Myxosarcina sp. GI1: one gene and its partner. The protein of the gene in region 1 interacts with the protein of each later gene in a pairwise test. Links are inferred from orthologs where the notes say so. Each region holds a gene or a part of one and is shown on either strand. Other genes may lie near its edges.

Evidence for each region.
Region 2: the proteins of crtE (region 1) and purT interact in binary tests that used the Escherichia coli proteins (3 or more experiments, as listed by UniProt). The link is inferred for Myxosarcina sp. GI1 from one-to-one orthologs.

The regions. Positions count from the first base shown.
Region 1 is NZ_JRFE01000013.1:21,803-38,454, reverse strand. Bases 7,437-10,330 are described here. They hold crtE (geranylgeranyl diphosphate synthase CrtE), read left to right. Parts: upstream 7,437-8,367; coding sequence 8,368-9,294; downstream 9,295-10,330. Other genes in these bases: KV40_RS06665 (hypothetical protein), read left to right, coding at 10,001-10,330; KV40_RS06670 (divergent PAP2 family protein), read left to right, coding at 9,389-9,859; KV40_RS06680 (DUF2288 domain-containing protein), read left to right, coding at 8,003-8,296; recN (DNA repair protein RecN), read right to left, coding at 7,437-7,847. Also shown: KV40_RS06710 (response regulator), read left to right, coding at 1-1,880; KV40_RS06705 (hypothetical protein), read right to left, coding at 1,907-2,254; KV40_RS06700 (DUF3536 domain-containing protein), read left to right, coding at 2,613-5,189; KV40_RS34710 (chlorophyll a/b-binding protein), read right to left, coding at 5,346-5,516; queF (preQ(1) synthase), read right to left, coding at 5,604-6,014; more of recN, read right to left, coding at 6,078-7,436; more of KV40_RS06665, read left to right, coding at 10,331-10,345; KV40_RS06660 (DUF4327 family protein), read right to left, coding at 10,412-10,654; KV40_RS06655 (DUF4327 family protein), read right to left, coding at 10,989-11,231; KV40_RS06650 (glycoside hydrolase family 3 N-terminal domain-containing protein), read right to left, coding at 11,374-13,086; 30S ribosome-binding factor RbfA, read right to left, coding at 13,093-13,491; KV40_RS06640 (DUF4112 domain-containing protein), read left to right, coding at 13,684-14,157; dnaB (replicative DNA helicase), read right to left, coding at 14,160-15,485; KV40_RS06630 (chromophore lyase CpcT/CpeT), read right to left, coding at 15,498-16,151; phosphate ABC transporter ATP-binding protein PstB, read left to right, coding at 16,563-16,652.
Region 2 is NZ_JRFE01000026.1:185,600-188,844, forward strand. What follows is about bases 1-2,784. They hold purT (formate-dependent phosphoribosylglycinamide formyltransferase), read left to right. Parts: upstream 1-699; coding sequence 700-1,869; downstream 1,870-2,784. Other genes in these bases: petG (cytochrome b6-f complex subunit V), read right to left, coding at 1-29; KV40_RS21120 (cytochrome c), read left to right, coding at 263-637; KV40_RS21130 (YciI family protein), read left to right, coding at 1,923-2,189; rplS (50S ribosomal protein L19), read left to right, coding at 2,280-2,711. Also shown: preprotein translocase subunit SecE, read left to right, coding at 3,103-3,245. UniProt on the Escherichia coli protein: Involved in the de novo purine biosynthesis. Catalyzes the transfer of formate to 5-phospho-ribosyl-glycinamide (GAR), producing 5-phospho-ribosyl-N-formylglycinamide (FGAR). Formate is provided by PurU via hydrolysis of 10-formyl-tetrahydrofolate.

The DNA of each region.
Region 1 (16,652 bases):
GTTTGAGACTAGATCCTGGTAGTTGTCAGGTTAGTTATCAAGAACAGCAAATCAAACTAACTGCCAAAGAATATAGCCTGCTGGAATTATTTTTACGCAACCCCGCACGGGTATTTAGTCGCTCGCAAATTTTAGACAAAATTTGGACATTTGACGATCCCCCTTTAGAAGAAAGCGTCAAAGCACATATTAAAGGACTACGAAAAAAACTCAAAGAAGCAGGAGTAGTAAACTGGATCGAAAATGTCTATGGTATTGGCTATCGTCTAAATCCTCAAAATTCTCAAGCTTTAGAAACCCCCAAAATCGGCAGTGTAGCCAATACCCAATCGAGTTCCATTGAGTCAGAATTCCAGCAGCAGATGGAACAGATGTGGCTGCAATATCAAGGCAAAATGGCAGCCAGAATGAAAGTCTTGCAAACTGCCGTAGCCCAGATCGAAGAAAATAACTTAGCAACTAGTTTGCACCAAGAGGCCGAACGCGCCGCCCACAAACTAGCAGGAGTTTTGGGGATGTTCTCCAGAAATACGGGAACGGCAATTGCTCGCGAAATAGAAACTTTATTAGAAACCAATTCCATTCTAGATCGAGCGCAACAGGCTAAGTTTATTTCGTTGGTAACGGATCTAGACAGTCTTTTAGCTTTAAATGAAACTATAGAATCTGATTCCGATACCACCAAACCAACATTACTGCTAATTTCTAACGGTACTAAATTGACTGATGAGTTACAGCAGTTAAGCCAACCGTCAGGAATGATTTGGCATCGGGTAGCTAAGCTCGATGCTGCTAAGAAGTGGCTGCAAACTAACTCACCATATTTGGTGGCGATCGATACCGAAACAGTCGATCTTCAGTCAGAATTATCTTTAATTAAAGAATTAACTAATCGGACACCTAAAGTTCCGACACTTATTATATCAGCTACAGAGCGATTGAGCGATCGCCTTAAAGTAGTCCGCGCAGGTGCTAGTAGCTTTTTGGTCAAACCCGTCACCGCCGATCTCGTCTGGCAAACTACCGATCGGTTATTAAAACAAGAGCAATCTATAATTTCCACGATTTTAGTAGTCGATGACGATTCTATTTTTCTCGAAACCTTGCGCTCGCTCTTACAGCCTTGGGGGATGAGAATAATTACTTTAGAAACTCCCTGCCGCTTTTGGGAAGTATTGGCAGTTACTCAGCCCGATTTGTTAATTTTAGATGTAGAAATGCCCGATATCAGCGGTATCGAACTCTGTCAGACTCTACGTAGCGATCCCCAGTGGCAAGAATTACCGACTCTATTTCTTACTGCCCATCAAGATGCCGAAACGATACGACAGGTATTTGAAGTGGGAGGAGACGACTATATTGCCAAACCCGTTGTCGGCGCGGAGTTAATCGCGCGAATTAATAACCGTCTCGATCGCAGTCGCTTGTTACACGTTCTAGCAACCCAAGATCGCATTACAGGACTTGATAATCGCTTTCAAGGCAGCCGCAAATTGGAATCTAGTTTACAGCAGGCAAAACACGAGCGGCAGAATTTTAGTCTAGCAGTATTGAAAATACTAGAACTACAGCAAATTAATCTCACCTACGGTTATACTATTGGCGATCGCATTTTAGCCCAATGGGGAAAAATAATTCACGCAGCTTTTCGCGGTGATGAAATTGCCAGCTATTGGGGTAATGGCGATTTTGCGATCGGTATGCCTAATCTGAGCAAAGCTCAAGCAGAGGAACATTTAGCAGAAGTCTTAACTGTATTGAGAAAGCAAATTTTTACTTCGCTAGAAGGCAATCGCTTTCAAGTTGTTTGTAAGGCTGCTGTTGCCGAATATCCCAACGATGGACAAACTCTAGATACTTTGTATCGAGCTTGTTTTTGAAGATTATCTAGCTTAAAGCTATGAAATTAATGAGACATATTCATGTCAGAATTAGTCTCGTTGGGCATTGTCATATTATGTCCTTCGTGTGGTTGAACGATGCTCATAGTGGTTTTGCCAAAACTCAGCAAGCCCATCGACACTGTTCCCACACTCAGTAAACCCATTGAAACTACGCCAAAAGATAACACGCCCATTGGTACTAATCCGATAGAAATAAAGCCGTGAGGAACCGCACCAATGGAAATAAAGCCATGAGGCGAAACTCCAATAGTAATCCAACCGCTATGTGGTGCGTATCCAATATTAATTAGCCGTCTTTTGGCTTTTTTTTGCTCGATTGATAAAGGTTCTTGTCGATCGCTAATAGCCATTTTTATTATTAGTGTTTCTAAAAGCAGTCGTTATCATAGCGATATCCGTAGCTCGCAGTCAAAAGACAGTCTGTCATAGTTTGAATATGTAAATCGCATTATCAAGTTAAAAATGGCTTTAATTACATATTGCGATCGCTAGATAGTTGCCTACAATAGCTCTTTTGTTTTATAATTGTAGTCAATAATAATTAAAAGAGAGCGAATTAAAAATAAAAGCTTTTGTCAGGTAATTTTGACAAAAGTATCCATTTGTCCGAAATTTAAGCTTAAATAGATAAAGGCTCAACTCTCTACACGGCACTTTTAAGCTTCAGCTTTTTAATTAAATTAGCAAGACTTTATTTATATTTTAAATATGGTATCTACAGCAAAGAATACTAAAGTTTTTAGCTCCAATTCAGATCGCTCTAATTTTAGCGAGCCTTTAAAAAAAGCTCACGGTGTTTACGTTACTATTCACGGGCATTTTTATCAACCACCTAGAGAAAACCCCTATTTAGATACGATTGAGAGACAGCCTAGCGCACATCCCTATCACGACTGGAACGAACGCATTCATCATGAATGCTATCGTCCTAATGCTTTTGCCAGAATTCTCAATGACCGACAAGAAGTAATTGGAATCGTTAATAACTTTGAGTATTTAAGCTTTAACATCGGTGCAACTCTGATGTCATGGCTGGAAAAATACGATCCCGAAGTTTATCAGCGCATCATTGAAGCCGATAAAAAAAGCAGTCGCCGACTAAACGGACGCGGTAATGCAATCGCGCAAGTTTACAATCATATTATTTTGCCTCTAGCTAATAAGCGGGATAAATACACTCAAATTCGCTGGGGCAAAGCCGATTTCCGTTCTCGCTTCGGACGCGATCCCGAAGGAATGTGGTTGGCTGAGACGGCAGTAGACTATGCAACTGTCGAAGCTTTGATTGATGAAGAAATTCGCTTTATCATTCTGGCACCCTCTCAAGCCGAACGCTGTCGTCCGCTTCCCACAGCAGAGACATCAGAGCCAGAATGGCATGAAGTGGGCGGTTCGCAAATCGATCCCACCCGTCCCTATCGCTGTTTCATTGAAGATGGTCGCTACATCGATATCTTTTTCTACGATGGACCAATTTCTCGCGATATGGGTTTTAACGATGTTCTCAATACTGCCGATAACTTTGCCAGTAGAATCGGACAGGCAGTAAAAGGGGATCGCCGTCCCGCTCAAATAATCAGCGTTGCTACTGACGGAGAAACTTTTGGACATCATAAAAACGGAACGGAAAAATGTTTGGGATATGCTTTTACTGAAGAATTTCCCCATCGTGGCTGGACGGTTACTAATTACGCTCACTATTTGAGTATCTCTCCTCCAACCTGGGAAGTAGTTCTCAAACCCGTTACTGCCTGGAGTTGCGCTCATGGTGTCGATCGCTGGCAAGATAATTGCGGTTGTGGTGGCGGTGGTGTTTGGCATCAACTGTGGCGCAAACCCCTGAGAGAAACTTTAGACTGGCTGCGCGATCGCACGATTGAAGTCTATGAAGATAGAGGTAGAAAACTATTTATCGATCCCTGGTTAGCTAGAGATGAATACGTAGCCGTTATTGGCGATCGCTCCGTCGAGAAGGTAGAACAATTTTTACAAACTCATCAAGCTTACGAACTAACGGCAGAAGAGCGCATCGATGCCCTGCGCCTGTTAGAAATGCAGCGTCACGCGCTACTAATGTACACCAGTTGCGGTTGGTTTTTTGAAGAAATATCGCGCCCTGAAGGAGTGCAAATTTTGCGTTATGCGGCTCGCGCTTTAGAATTGGCGGGAGAAGTAACGGGAATTCAGCTTAGAGAAGAATTTATCTTGCGGTTGACGCAAGCTCCTAGTAATGTGGAATTGTTTGGCAACGGTGCCAAAGTCTATCAAGAATTAGTATCTTCGGCGCAAATTGGTTTCGAGCAGGTAACGGCACATTATGCTATTAGCTCGTTATTTATTAACTATCTCCAGCAAGAGAGAATTTATTGCTATAAAGTCGAGCAGCTAGACTACCAAAAACAGCAGATGGGAAGATTGGCTTTATCTGTAGGACAGGTACGCTTGACTTCGGAAATTACCTGGGAAAGCCATCACTATGTTTTTGCCGTACTGCATTTGGGGGGTTGGGATTTTCACTGCTGCATTAAAGTCTTTAACGGACGTTTGACCTACAGTGAATTAAAACAGCAGCTATTTGCAGATCTCAAGCAGGCTAGTGCGGCACGAACGATTACCACAATGAATCGCTTTTTTGGCGATCGCTCTTTTAATTTACAGCATTTATTTGCCGAAGAAAGACAGCGTATCGTGCGTCTGTTGACGATCAAAACTAAAGTACATCTCGACCGCCTGTACGGTCAGGTTTATCAAGAAAACTACAGTATCATCGCGGCTTTTCAACGGGAAGAACTACCCGTTCCCCAAGAGCTAAAAGTAGCCGCAGAAGTAGCTCTTTCTACTCGCTGTCGCAACGCGATCTCTGCTTTAGAAAAAGCAATTGGCGATCCCCAAAAGCTAGATGTCCATTTAGCCGAACTAATAGCCACCGCTAACGAAGCCAATCATCTTCAGTGCCAGCTAAATTTGCCCAAAGCGAAAAAGATTTTAGAACAGTCAATTTTGCGTTTGCTTTGGAAATTACTCTATGATGGCGATCCTGATACTCTAGAAACCGATGTAGCCAGGTTAGAACGGGCGATTTCAGTAGGAGAAAAATTACACTTGGGTTTATCCCTCGATCGCGCTCAAGAAACTTACTATAACTGTTTTCATCAACGTATCGTGCCTAATTGCTTTATCTCCTCTCACGAAGAAAACACCTGTCGCTGGAAATTATCGGAGATGAAACCCCTGCTGCAACTCGGACAAAGACTGGCGATCGACATAGGTGAGTGGCTTGACTGATGTGGGGAAAGTGAGAAAGTAAAACTTTGATAGGAATATAGTTTTACTTAGAAGCAGGAAAAAAGGAGAAATAAGCAAGACAAAATTAACACCTCTGCTCACTGCTCCCTGCTCCCTGCCTAAAAAAGCACTATTTTTTTATGTTCATAAGGTCGTTTACTGCAAACCCAACCAAGCAAGCAGTCCCTGTCCAGTTACATATTCAATCGCTATCATCAAAACAAAACCAATCATGGCAGCACGACCGTTAAGTAGTTCGGCATAAGAGTTAAATCCAAATTTAGGTTCCTCTAGTTTGGGGGTAACAGTAGGTTGAGTTTGTGACATTATCGATTTACCTCTTATCTAAACAATTTGTAATAGTTTTTCACTTGGTATTTTAATAGATTTCTTTACCAAACGTTACATTTATTGTTATCGAACATCTCTTTGATGCTGCACTTCAATAACTGTATGAACGTTACCTCTGGGATTAAAATCGCCCGTAATTTTTGCTTCCAGGGGATCGCAAGCGGCAACAAAATCATCTAATATTTGGTTGATTACTTCTTCATGAGAAATGTAGCGATCGCGATAGCTATTAATGTATAGCTTCAACGCTTTTAGCTCGACTACTTTTTCATTAGGCGAATAAGTTAGATGAATTGTGGCAAAATCGGGATAGCCAGAAAACGGACACTTACAGGTAAATTCTGGCAGAGTAATATTAACGTTATAACGTCTACCCACTCTGGGGTTAGGGAAAGTAATTAAATCTCCTACGGCAATCTTTCTTTCCCCATACTTAATATCGTTGCTTTCTGTAGATTTGGGAGAAGTAGTCATAAAATTGTCAACTAAGTTTATTAAATTTTAAACTTTTTTGCGTTTGAAAGTAGTAATTGCTTTCTACTTCTTAGTTTGCTGACGATAAACAGTAGCCTGGTTTAATAAGGACTCGGCAAACGCTACCGCTTCTCCTGCCGAATGTCCTCCTGTAATTTGGGCTATTTCCTGAGTACGAAGTCCGAGATCGCTGAGGGGTTTGATTCTTACTACAGTACGAATATCGGGAATTGCCGAGTCGCCGTTGCGATGTTCGAGGTTGGCGGCAATTTCTTCGACAATAGTTTTTTCTACCTTATAGTGTCCGTCAGCCATAGCCGCTACTAACGGTTGGTGAGTTACGCACAGTACCTGATGTTGCACGCTAAGTTGATAGAGTTTTTCAGCGATCGCCTGGGCGACTTTGCCCGATACTCCCGCATCGATTTCATCGAATACTAAGGTACTAGAACCCCGTTCGGAATCGGAAAAACAGGCTTTGAGTGCCAGTAAAAACCGACTCATTTCTCCCCCCGAAGCGGTTTCCGATAGGGGTTGAATCTGCTCCCCCGCGTTGGGACTAAAGTAAAATACCACTTTATCTGCACCTGTAGCACTTGGGGGACAAGACACAAGACGACATTCAAATACGACCTTGTCCATCGCTAAAGGCTTGAGTTCTGCAGTCAACTGTTTTTCTAGCTCGATCGCAGCTTGTTTTCTCAGCTTGGTCAATCCCTCGCAGACACGTTTTAGACGTTTGGCAGCCTCTTGATGTTCTTGTTGCAAAACTTCAATAGACTGTCCACTGTCGGTTAACTGTGCTAATTCTTGCTTTAACTTACTTTCCAAGGCGATCGCGTCGGCTAAATCGGGTCCGTATTTGCGACAAATATTTTTTAATAGCCTGATTCTGGCTTCAATTTCGGCTAATCGTTCTGGATCGGCTTCTAAATCTTCACCATAGCGATTGATTTGTTGTCCTGCTTCGACAATTTGAGCTATTCCCGACTGCACCATTTCTAAAATTGCCGTCAGTTCGCTATCGTATTCGGTCATTTCACTCAAATGAGACTCTGCTTCTCCTAATAAATCGGCAGCAGCGGCGGCTTCGTTATCGTTTTGGTATAAAAGCTGGTAAACTTGATAACTCAATTGCTGGAGTTCCACTACATGAGCCAGGCGATCGCGTTCTTGATGTAGCTGTTCTAATTCGTCTGGTTCGTTGAGTTCGGCTTCGGTTAAATCTTTTAGCTGAAATTTTAGTAAATCTTGACGCTGTAATAATTCTTGCTCTGATTGACGACGCTTAGTTAATTTTTTTGAAGTTTGTTGAAATTTTTCAAACGCCGCAGCGACTTTTTGACGCTGTTCTACTAACGACTTACCCCCATAGAGATCTAGTAAATCTCGCTGCTTTTCGGTAACCAATAAACTTATTGTCTGTCCCTGAGCGGTAATTTCAACCAGCCGCGATCGCAACTCTGCCATTAACTGTCGGTTGACTAGAGTACCATTAACCCGACAGCGCGATCGCATACTATTATTCTTTTTACTAACTACTAATTCTCGACTGCAAATTAAGATATTTTCTTCTAAAAGATCGATTTCTAAAGAACTCAGCCAACTATTTAGCTCTGGAGCAATAGCAAAAGTTGCCTCGATTAAAGCGCGATCGCTGCCGCTTCTGATTTGGCGACTGCTAGTTTTGCCTCCCAACACCAAATCGATCGCATCGAGAATAATCGATTTTCCCGCTCCAGTCTCTCCTGTAAGCACGTTTAAACCCCGATCTAGATCGAGTTCCAGGCGATCGATCAAAGCAAAATTATTAATTTTTAGATTGACGAGCATTTAGATAAAAAAAGCCTGATTTTAAGTAGTAAATATAAACAGAATCGAATATGTCTTATTAAGAAGTTTAGCTGAATCCACCGACGAGAGTAAACCAATTGATAATTGCAATATTTAATTCTAAGATGGCTCTATTGCTTTAGAACGAACCTGAAATGCCAGATATTCAAGACCGACTAAGTCAAGATCTAGCTAATATTGCCTGGAAAGATCTCATACCTCATGCCAAAAGAGATGCGGTAATTGTAGTTACAAAAACACTGAATTTAGTTGATGTAGGTGCGGCAATTGCTAAAGATAATTCTTGCCTGGTTAAAAACTGGATCGATCGACAGAAAATTGGCAAACCATCTTCTCAACAGCTTGCTGACTGGAATCTAGCACCGCAAAAACAGTTTGCCACGCTCATCGTACAGCCATTCGTACTCGTTCAGGAACTTGCCGAATAAACTGCAATTTTTGTTTGGTGAAAGTTACCAATCGGGTAATAATGAGTACAGTTAGTTAAGCAGCAATAGATATGGTAGAGACTGAAGAAATACTGACCGAGACGGAGCAATCTACATTTAACTTAAAAAGCTATTTACAGCAGCGAAAAGCTCTAGTCGAACAGGCTTTGGATCGCTCTATATCTATTACTAGACCTGCGACGATTTATGAGGCCATGCGTTATTCTCTTCTGGCTGGAGGTAAACGGTTGCGACCAATTTTGTGTTTGGCAACTTGCGAACTGGCAGGAGGAACAATTGAAATGGCAATGCCGACCGCCTGTGCTTTAGAGATGATTCATACCATGTCTTTAATTCACGACGATCTGCCGGCAATGGACGATGATGATTATCGTCGGGGAAAACCCACCAATCATAAAGTTTATGGTGAAGATATTGCCATCTTAGCGGGTGATGGACTGTTAGCTTATGCCTTCGAGCATGTTGCCCTGACAACCAAAAACGTCGCGCCAGAAAAAATCTTACAGGTTATTGCCTGTTTGGGACGTACGGTAGGTGCGGCAGGCTTGGTAGGCGGTCAGGTGCTAGATCTTGAATCCGAAGGTAAAACCGATTTGGATGCAGAAACTTTAACTTTTATTCATACTCATAAAACAGGAGCTTTATTAAGAGCTTCTGTAGAATCGGGAGCAATTTTAACAGGTGCTAGTCAGACAGATATTGCCAGACTTACTAGTTATGCTCAAAACATCGGTCTGGCTTTCCAGATAATTGATGATATTTTAGATATTACGGCGACAAACGAACAATTAGGAAAAACCGCAGGCAAAGATATACGAGCGCAAAAAGCTACCTATCCTAGTTTATGGGGATTAGAAAAATCTCAGGCTCAAGCCAGACAGTTAGTAGCTGAAGCGATCGCCCAACTAAAAATTTATGGCGACAGAGCCAAACCGCTAACAGCAATTGCCGAATTTATCGTAACTCGCGATCGATAGAACTACTATATTTTTAATTTTTTCTGGAACACGATCTTTCGCTAATAAAAAACGCACCAAACTTAGATGAAGTTGTTGAGGCACAAAACAAACCATGCAGGAATTTGCTGACATATTCCACAATCAGACACTGCTGGTTGCAGTCCTTGCTTGTTTGACTGCTCAAGGATTAAAGCTAGCAATTGAGTTGATTAGGAAACGCAGAGTCAATCTTAACTATTTAGTAACTACGGGGGGAATGCCTAGCGCGCATTCGGCATTAGTCGGTTCTTTGGCAACCTATATCGGTTTAAATATGGGTTGGTCTTCTCCAGAATTTGCGATCGCCTGTTTATTTGCGGTAATTGTCATGTACGACGCAGCAGGTGTGCGGCAAGCAGCAGGAAAACAGGCTAAAATCCTCAATCAAATTGTCGATGAATTGTTTCAAGAAAAACACCATTTTAATGAAGAAAGATTAAAAGAACTTTTAGGACATACTCCTTTTCAAGTAGTTGTTGGACTGCTTTTAGGAATCGGTATTGCAATGCTGTTTTCCACATACAGTAGTTTGCAAATTAGTTAAGTAAACCTATTACCTACGCTTTAAAACCTAAAATGTTTCCAATTACCTCAAAGTTTAGCTGATGCGATCGACAATCGCTTGAGGTTTGAATAGCCTAGTTTTAATTCAATTTTTGTTGGCAGATATATATATTAGTTATTTATGACTCAACTAACGATTAATATTCCTCAAGGTTCTCTTAGCTTCAACTTTACACCTGATGGAGCCAAACAGCTTCAGCAAGAAATATCTAATCTCATGCAAAGTCTGAAAGCGTCTGCAACTCGCGATCCTAATAGCGGCAGTAGACCTCAACCTCAAAAATCTATGGAGTATCGCTATACGGGAGAAATCTTTTTAGAGATATTTTGCAATCCCAATATTTATCCCAGTCCTTTTGCAGCTAAGATTTTGCTGACCATGCGTGATGAGCGCATTCGCATTACTACTGAAGTCGAGCTAACTCAGCTAGTTGATGATTTAAATTCATATTTAGAAAGAGTGTAAATGACAATAAGCAATGAGCAATGAGCAATCAACAACGGATCGGTAAACATTGTTCATTGATAACGGTTAATCGCTTTCCCACCGTGGTTCGCCAATTAAATCTCCAATGCGATCGCGAAGCAAGTAGTCATATCTTTCCAATTGGCACTCAATTCCCAACCATTCCCTAGCGGGTAAATACTCACACAAAACATATAGGGGTTGAGTGCGTCGAATAACTCCTCGTTCTACTAGATGACGTACTTCTTCTCGAAGAGTTTCTATAGAATATTGAAGGGAGTTTGGGGCTAAAGCGGCATTGGTACTCATAAAAAGTTACCCACTAAAACGAATAAAGAATATTTTGCAGTGCGAAATCAATTTATCTATGTCATTTAATAATACTCTGTTATTTTGTATATTTGATTACTTATTTGTCAAAAAAGATTAAGTTTTTAAAGCAAACTTAATCTTTTAATTTTACTTTTTTAAAAGTATCGAGCGAGCGATATTGATAATCTATCGCTAATTTAGATTATTTCTTTTGATAGATGAAAAAAATAAATATAATATAAAAAAAACCTAGTTTACTAGGTTTTTGCTGCTAAAAAAAATTTTTTGGTTTTATAAAACTATTAAAAAAACTTAATGAAAAGGTTTCAACTCAATCATTTTCCCAAGTTTGATAAGCAACCAAATCGCCAATAGGATCGCGGAGTAAATAATCACATCTTTCCAATTCGCATTCAACTCCGACCCATTCACGAGCGGGGATAAACTTACAAAGTACGTAAATTGGCTGTTGGCGACTAATAACGCCTTTCTCAATTAGCTGGCGAGCTTCGTCTTTGATGCTATCTAAGGAATAGCCTATTTTAGGAGCAGGTGAAACAGTTGCAGTTGTCATATATCTGTAAAATAAATTTATAACTATACATATAACTATAAACCATATAGCAGAATATGGAAGGGGTAATTAATTTTTTGCTGTATCGAAACGTACAAAACTTCTAATTACTCAAAAATCTTCATCTATAACCGAACTATCTCTAAAATCCAAAATCTATTTCAGTTTTAGTAATAGTGTACTTTTCATCTGAAGGAAGGTTAAATAAAGTTTTTAGCGCGATCGCCTGCGCTATTGACATTTGTCCGTAACAAAATACCCAGGGCAAATCTTGAGACATAAAGCTAATAAACCAGTCTAAAACATAGGGGCTGCCATAAATAATTAAACCCGTTACCAATTCTTTAGATACAAGTTGCCGATAAATACTTTTAGTTTGAGTAGTTAGCCCAGAAGTACCGCGAAAAGGATTGCCCCGAATAAATATTTGTAGTAGCGTCGGTCTGGGAGCGGTAGCGATCGCGCCAATGGTATTGTAATCTACGATCTGTCTGTGGTAATTAAACTGTTGGGGAATAGTTATTGCTGGAGTATGAATATCTAAAAAAGCACAGTTAAGTACATCGTCTACCACAATTAAATTGCGCGACTCAATCGGTCGCTGGAGGTTCCCTCCAGACGGGAAGCTCTGCTTCCCCGCCCCCGCTAGGGGGCGTGCCCTTCTTTGAAGGGCTGTTGCGATTGAGCGTTGCTCGATATCTGGCTGCGATCGCAGTGGTAACTTGCCTCCCGATCGCAACGAGTCTTGTAAAACTGCTTTAACCAAAACTTTTGCTTTCTTAGTAGATAACAGGGATAATTCTGCCTCACTATTACTAATTACTTTAGCTTTCGCTTTTGCGATGCGGGCGAGAGACTCTTCAATTCTTTGTCGGCTGATGCGCCCAGACATTACGGCATTGTAAATAGCAGCGATTGCCACTTCGGGATCGTCGGGCATTAATAAAATATCGCTACCAGCTTCGATTGCCCTTATCGCAATTTCTTCTGGAGAGGCAAATTTAGTTATACCACCCATAATCAAAGCATCGGTAACTACCAAACCATCAAAACCTAGCCGCTTTCTCAGGCGATCGTTTACAATTGCCGAAGACAAAGTTGCAGGGTATCTTTCATCCCAAACAGGAATAGATAGATGCGCCGTCATCACGCTGTCTACGCCAGCAGCGATCGCCGTTTCAAACGGCGGTAGTTCCACTGCTGCCAGACGCGAATCTGAATGAGGTAACGAGGGTAAAGCCAAATGAGAATCGACGGCAGTATCTCCATGTCCTGGGAAATGTTTGGCGGTAGTTAAAATTGGTTGGGAATTGGCACCTTTAATAAAAGCCGCTGCTAATTTACTGACAATAACAGGATTATCGCCAAAAGCACGAATATTTATTACAGGGTTATCAGGATTATTGTTGACATCTACTACAGGTGCTAATAGCCAGTTAATGCCTACTGCTAAGGCTTCTCTGGCAGTAATAGCACCAATTTCTGTTGCATATTTCTCTGCCAAGCTGAGGTTTTTAGCCGCAATTGCCCCTAACGCCATCGGTGGCGGAAACCATGTCGCACCGCTAAAACGCTGCCCTACTCCTTCTTCAATATCGGCTGCGATAAATAAAGAAGTCTTTGCCCAGGCTTGCAGTTGACGCGATCGCGCCTGTAGTTCGACACTGCTACCCCCTAATAAAATTACTCCGCCTAAGTTTAATTCTTCCAGCCATGTTTGTAACTTAGTGTTGCTAGCTTCCCAGGCAGGATATCTAATTTGATGGTCGAATAGATAGCCAGAAGCGCGGACAATAATCATTTGTCCGATTTGTTGTTTTAAAGATAAAGTGGGACTATATGAAGTTGTAGACACTAATATTTAACTGACATCTTCATCTAATTGTGCCGTATGAGTTTTTTGTTTGCGATCCTGTTTTATTTCGTCGAGTAAATTTAACATGCGATCGCCCCTTTCTAAAGAGCGATCTTCATAAAAGGCAATTTCTGGAGTACGTCGCAACCGCATTCTGTGTCCCAACTCTCGACGAACATAGCCAACAGAAGACTTTAGCCCTTCCATCGTCTCGGCTTTAGCTTCTTCAGTACCATAGATACTGACAAAGATTTTAACGTGTTGCAAATCTCCAGAAACATCGACATCGGTAATGCTGACCAGTCCAGAACCAACGCGATCGTCTTTGATTCCGTTAATCAACATCTGACCGACTTCTCGCTTAATCAGTGAAGCTACGCGAGACACGCGACGGCTATTAGCCATAATCTTTTCCTCTATCTTTGCAACCTATCAGGAGTTCGTATATTGCCGAACACCATTCTAGATTGTAACTATTTCTGAGAACGATTGCTGTAGGCGATCGCTTTACTAACAGCTAAAATTTAAAGGCGATCTTACCTCAAAGTATAATAAGGCTCGCGGTTCTGTTTATTTCCTTAAGAGAATTACAGCTTTATGCCAACTCCTCAACCTCATACCACTAAAATTAATCGTCTCCGTCGTCTTTCTAACTTACTCGATAATGCGATCGCCATACCTGGAATTGGCTATCGTATCGGATTAGATCCGATTTTGGGGTTGCTTCCTGGCGGTGGCGATACCGTAACTGGTGCTTTGGGGGCATATATTATTGTCGAAGCCGCACGAATGGGAATACCGCGACAAGTCATTTGGCAGATGGTAGGTAATATTCTCTTTGACTCGGTATTGGGTACGGTGCCAGTTATCGGCGACATTTTTGATGTTGGTTGGAAAGCTAACGTCAGAAACATGACTTTGTTAGAAAAACACATACAGTACGATGGTGATAATCGTAAGAGCGATTGGTTATTTTTAACTGGGTTGATTCTGCTACTGGTAATTATTGTCGTTGGATTTGCTACCTTTACCGTCTTGGTAATTCGTTGGTTGTGGCAGACACTCTCTTAGCATCAATAGCCACCAGGTCTAGCCATACTTTCAAACTTAGTCAATTCGGCATTAAAAATTAGCTTGACCGTACCTACAGGACCATTACGATGTTTGACTATACTAGCTTCAGCAATACCGCGTTCTGGGCTATCGGGATTGTAGTATTCATCGCGATAGAGCATAATTACCAAATCTGCGTCCTGCTCGATGGAACCGCTTTCTCTTAGATCCGATAGCATGGGACGTTTGTTGGTTCTTTGTTCTACTCCCCGACTCAATTGAGATAGGGCAATAATCGGCACATTGAGTTCTCTAGCCAAGCCTTTAAGACTTCTAGTCATTTTGGATAATTCCTGAACGCGGTTATCGCCGCCACCTTCCATTAGCTGTAGGTAGTCGAGTAACACCAACCCTAATGGTTCTTTCTGCTGTGCCTGTAGGCGGCGTACTTGCGATCGCATCTGCATCACCGAAAGATTTGCCGTATCGTCGATAAAAATTGGCAGTTCGGAAAGGTTACTAACGGCGTTAACCAGCGGTTCAAACTCATTCTGGGCGATTCTACCCGATCGCAGCCGATTGCTGGCAATTTTAGCTTCACTAGATAAGAGTCTTTGAGTCAATTGCTCTCTTGACATCTCTAAACTAAAGATTGCCACTGGTAGTTGATGATTTTTAGCGATACTCGAAGCTATACAAAGAGAAAATGCCGTTTTACCCATTGACGGTCTTCCAGCGACGATAATTAAGTCAGAACGGCTAAAACCGCTGGTCATAGAATCTAAATCGTAGAAGCCTGAAGGAATACCTGGTAAGGCGGTTTCCTGATGCAAGTCTTCAATCGTATTAAAGGTAGTCACCAAAGTTTCGGATATTGGCACTAACCCTTGCTGCGGGCGTTCTTGAGTGAGGCGAAAGATTTTTTGTTCGGATTCGTCGAGAACTACTTCTAATTCGGTGGCGTTATCGTAACCGAGATCGACAATTTCATGACCCGAAGTTATCAACTGACGACGGATATATTTATCCATAATCAGGTTGGCATAGCGATCTATATTCACAGCCGAAACGGTACGGTTGAGTAGCGTCGCTAGTTTGGTAGTACCGCCAACTTTGTCTAACAAATTGCGATCGCTCAAGTAACTAGTAACCGCCATTAAGTCTGTAGGTTTACCTTGACCATGCAAGGTTAAAGCAGCTTGGTAGATTTCTCGATGTGCTTTTACGTAAAAAGCATCTTTGACTAATAGTTCGGCCACTCTAGTCATGGCTTCGGGATCTAGTAAAATACCACCTAAAATTTCTTCTTCGGCTTCAATGTTGGCTGGTGGCAAATTTTCTATCATATCTATGTGTAATTATTTCTCTTTATTAGACCAACGATATTGATAACCAGTTTCGTCGGCACCCCAAACCCGATCGCCAGCCTTATCGAAACCCCGATCCCAAGTATCCATGCCGCGATCGTGTAAAATTATAGTATTGGTAATATAATTTGCTCCCCGAAAATTAGTCGGACAACCTCCTGGTTTAGTTTTACCTTCATATACACTAACTAGCTTTTTAAGAAATACGCTACACAAGGGTTGACCCAAGCGATCGCTATCTACAATTCTTTGAGCTTGGGGGCGATCGCAAAATCCGTTCCAAACTTCGGTAGATTCGGGTTTATAAGAACGGGAAACCACTATATCCTGGCGTTTGCCTGGATAAATCTCTAAAAATCTTTGGCGATAGGGAGCATCCAAACTTTCGTTCAAAGCTTGTTCTTGATAGAGATATACCGAACTAGAATTATTTGCGTCAGCAACTTCCACTCTACAGGTGGTCATGCGTACGTTGGCTTTATCAGAATTAGCAGCAGCTTGAGCCGAAGTATCCATAACACCCTCTAAATGAGACACTACTTCTGCTACTGACTGAGATGGTGTAGGTAAAGCAAATGCTGCTGAAGAGTAAATCGCTCCTGTATAGGTAAGTACTATAGCTAGATTAAATTTAGACAAACCCATAATGTCAATAAGAAATTTGTTTATAGTAATTTTCGAGCTTTTAAAAGGCAACGTTTGTTAGCTTTGGGAAACGAAATTTTGAAAGCCTTTTTTAGTTTAATATGGTATAAAACAGGTTTAATACCTGCTACGTATTTCGCTTCAATTAATTTCAACGTCGCCTTAGTTTAAGATTAGGTTAAATAAAGGTTAACATATTGTTTAATTGAAAGTTAATTCAGTCATAACCCGCATCAGCTAGCATTGAATAAAATCGACTTTAAATTTATTTAAATTTAAAAAGTTGCCAACATAGAACAGTTTGGTTGGCAAAAAGAGGCAAAGTTTGACTGAAAAATATGATAAATTAAGTCTGCATCTTGTCTGCAAACTGTTTATTAAAATTTATATGTATTAAGAGCAAGAAAAATTATGTACGATCGCGCAACTGTTACTCAAACAGAGACGGTTTTAAAAGCTGAAAACGTTAATGTTTATTATGGTGATTTTTTAGCTGTAAAA
Region 2 (3,245 bases), on another replicon or contig:
ACAATACCTAATAGTAAAGGTTCTATCACTGTTTGGCTCTCCTCAATAAATTGTTTATTTTAATATATCTTATGTTGGCAGTCTTATTTTAAGCAATGAGTGCGATCGCCATACTTAGTAGACTTATCTGAAGTGTGCGGTTATAACCTAGTTGGGTATAAAGAGCGCGACTATTACAATTTTATTAACTAAATCTGTAAAACTTAAGCTATTTTGTAAAATAAAGTAAATATAAGCAAACCTCTTTTAACATTACCGCTCTGTGGATAACCAGTTAGTCCAAGCTCCTAGTTGGCTCAACCGCTCGATTGTTGTTCTGGCGATCGCAGTGCTAATTGCCGGTATAAGTATTTTAGGAGTCTATTGGCATAAAATTTCCGATCCTTACATCCAAGAAGTCTTGGCTTTAAAAGGAAATGTCGAACGAGGTTACAAAATATTTCAAATCAACTGTGCGGGATGTCACGACATCAGAGCCAATAATAGTGTGGGACCTTGTTTGATAAATGTTTCCAAGCGTAGATCTAAAATTGGCACTATTGAACAGGTAATTAGCGGGCGCACGCCTCCGATGCCTAAGTTTCAACCGACGACTCAAGAAATGTCAGATTTACTTGAGTTTCTACAACATCTATAAATGACGCTCTTTTGGCATACAGATTGGTATAAGCTGTGGCAAAGTATGTCGAATGCAAATTTATGAATAAAAATCTTCAACTACCGCAAAAAATTATGTTGCTGGGTTCTGGCGAGCTTGGTAAAGAATTTGTTATTGCTGCCCAACGTTTGGGAAACTATACGATAGCTGTAGATAGCTATGCCAACGCTCCAGCAATGCAGGTAGCCGATGTAGCAGAAGTAATTTCCATGCTGGACGGCAACGATTTAGATAGAATCGTTAGCAAGTATCAGCCCGATTTTATCGTTCCCGAAATAGAAGCAATTAGAACTGAGAAATTAATTGAGTTCGAGCAACGGGGTATAAGCGTTATTCCTACGGCAGCAGCAACCAACTATACGATGAATCGCGATCGTATTAGAGAATTGGCAGCAAAAAAATTGGGGATTCGTACCGCTAAATACGCTTATGCCACAAACCTAGAAGAATTACAAGCGGTAAGTAATAAAATTGGCTTTCCCAATGTAATTAAGCCCGTAATGTCTTCTTCGGGAAAAGGACAGTCAATTGTCAATAGTGTTGAGGAATTAGAAACTGCCTGGAATTATGCGATCGCAGGTGCCAGAGGCGATACGCCCAAAATAATTATTGAAGAATTTATCGACTTTGAAGTTGAAATTACTTTATTAACTATCAAACAGTGGCATCAACCGACTACCTTTTGCCCTCCTATCGGACACCGACAAGAGCGAGGCGACTATCAAGAATCTTGGCAGCCAGCCAGTTTGTCTTTAGGACAACTACAGCAGGCAGAACAAATTGCGGTAAAAGTTACCGATGCTTTGGGAGGTGCGGGCATCTTTGGAGTAGAGTTTTTTGTAACCAAAGATGAAGTTATTTTTTCGGAACTTTCTCCACGTCCTCACGACACGGGAATGGTGACATTAATCTCGCAAAATTTAAATGAATTTGAACTGCACCTGCGGGCTATTCTCGGTTTGCCCATTCCCCAAATAGAAGTATTTTCTCCTGCTGCCAGTGCGGTAATTTTGGCAACAGAGCATTTAGATAGAGTAGTTTATGCTAACGTTGCCGAAGCATTGACCATTCCCGATACAGAAATTAGACTATTTGGCAAGCCTGATTCTCGTCCCAACCGTCGTATGGGAGTAGCCCTAGCAAAAGCTAAAACAATTGAAGCAGCTAGACAAAAAGCGACCTCCGCAGCTAGTAAAGTAGTTGTTAATTAATAGTAGTAAGACGATTGGGTTCGACAAAATTTTTTCACCGTGTTATTTAAAAAATGCCCATATTCGTCAAGATTGAAAAGGGGATCGTTGATAAACATACTTTCGATCTACACGTTCCCGCTCATAAAGATTACGTTCGACAACTAATTGCTAAAGGTCACAAAGCTAAAACTGGTTACTGGAAAGAGTTTGGTGGCGGAATGCTGATTTTTGAGGCAGCTTGTATGTCAGAAGCTAAAGCTATAGTAGAGCGCGATCCTTTAATTAAAAATGCCTGTGTCGATTACGAACTGCACGAATGGTGCATTGTGATTGAGTAGGCTTAGTAGGTAAAAACTGAATTGCTATTTTTTCTTTGCAAAGACTGTAAAAAAAGTTATCATGATAAATCGTGAGTTTTTAAGATAGCCATGAATGCCGAAGCGATAATTCGCTCAATTGAAGCGGAACATCTAAAACCAAAACTGCCTGTACTTCACGTTGGCGATAGTGTAGAAGTAGGCGTGAGAATTACCGAAGGTAACAAACAGCGGGTGCAACCTTATCGGGGTACCATAATTGCCATGCGCAATGGCGGTATCAACGAAACGATTACCGTACGCCGTATTTTTCAGGGTGTAGGGGTAGAAAGAGTATTTCTAGTCCACTCGCCAATAGTAGCCCATATTAAAGTAGAGCGTCGCGGTAAAGTGCGTCGTGCAAAACTTTATTATTTACGCGATCGCGTCGGTAAGGCTACTCGAATCAAACAGCGTTTCGACCGTCCAATAGAGAAAGATACTACAGCCAAAACTAAAACCAAAAGCAAAAAATCTCGCAAAAACAAAGAAAAAACTAGCTAATTTACGAAAAAATACTTTGGTACAGTATAATTAGGTCTAGCTGACTTTGTGGTCGGTAGAACATAAACAAATGCGTCCTTAGTTCAGTTGGTAGAACGTCGGTCTCCAAAACCGGATGTCGAGGGTTCAAGTCCTTCAGGGCGCGTTCTAACTATCACTATACCAAGAACGCGAGTAGCGCGAGCAACCTACCATCTTGCAACCTATCGGATGTTTGGTTGGCTTAAATCTGCATTGAAAACTCAAATAAATATAAACTAAGATCGATAGTATCTTGAATTTTTAAATATAATATCTATCTTTAATTTAAGATTCTAGTTAATAGTTAATAGAAAACATATATTTGCTTTTCTAAGCCAATCCTTATACTTTAAATTTTGAGGTAACAACCTTGGCAAAAAAAAACACGGCACCTCCAACTAAAAACGAATCGAAAGAAGCAGGCGGTGGTAGTAACCTCGCTCAATTTGCAGTTGAAACCAGGCAAGAGCTTAGTAAAGTAGTTTGGCCCTCTCGCCAACAGCTAATTGGTGA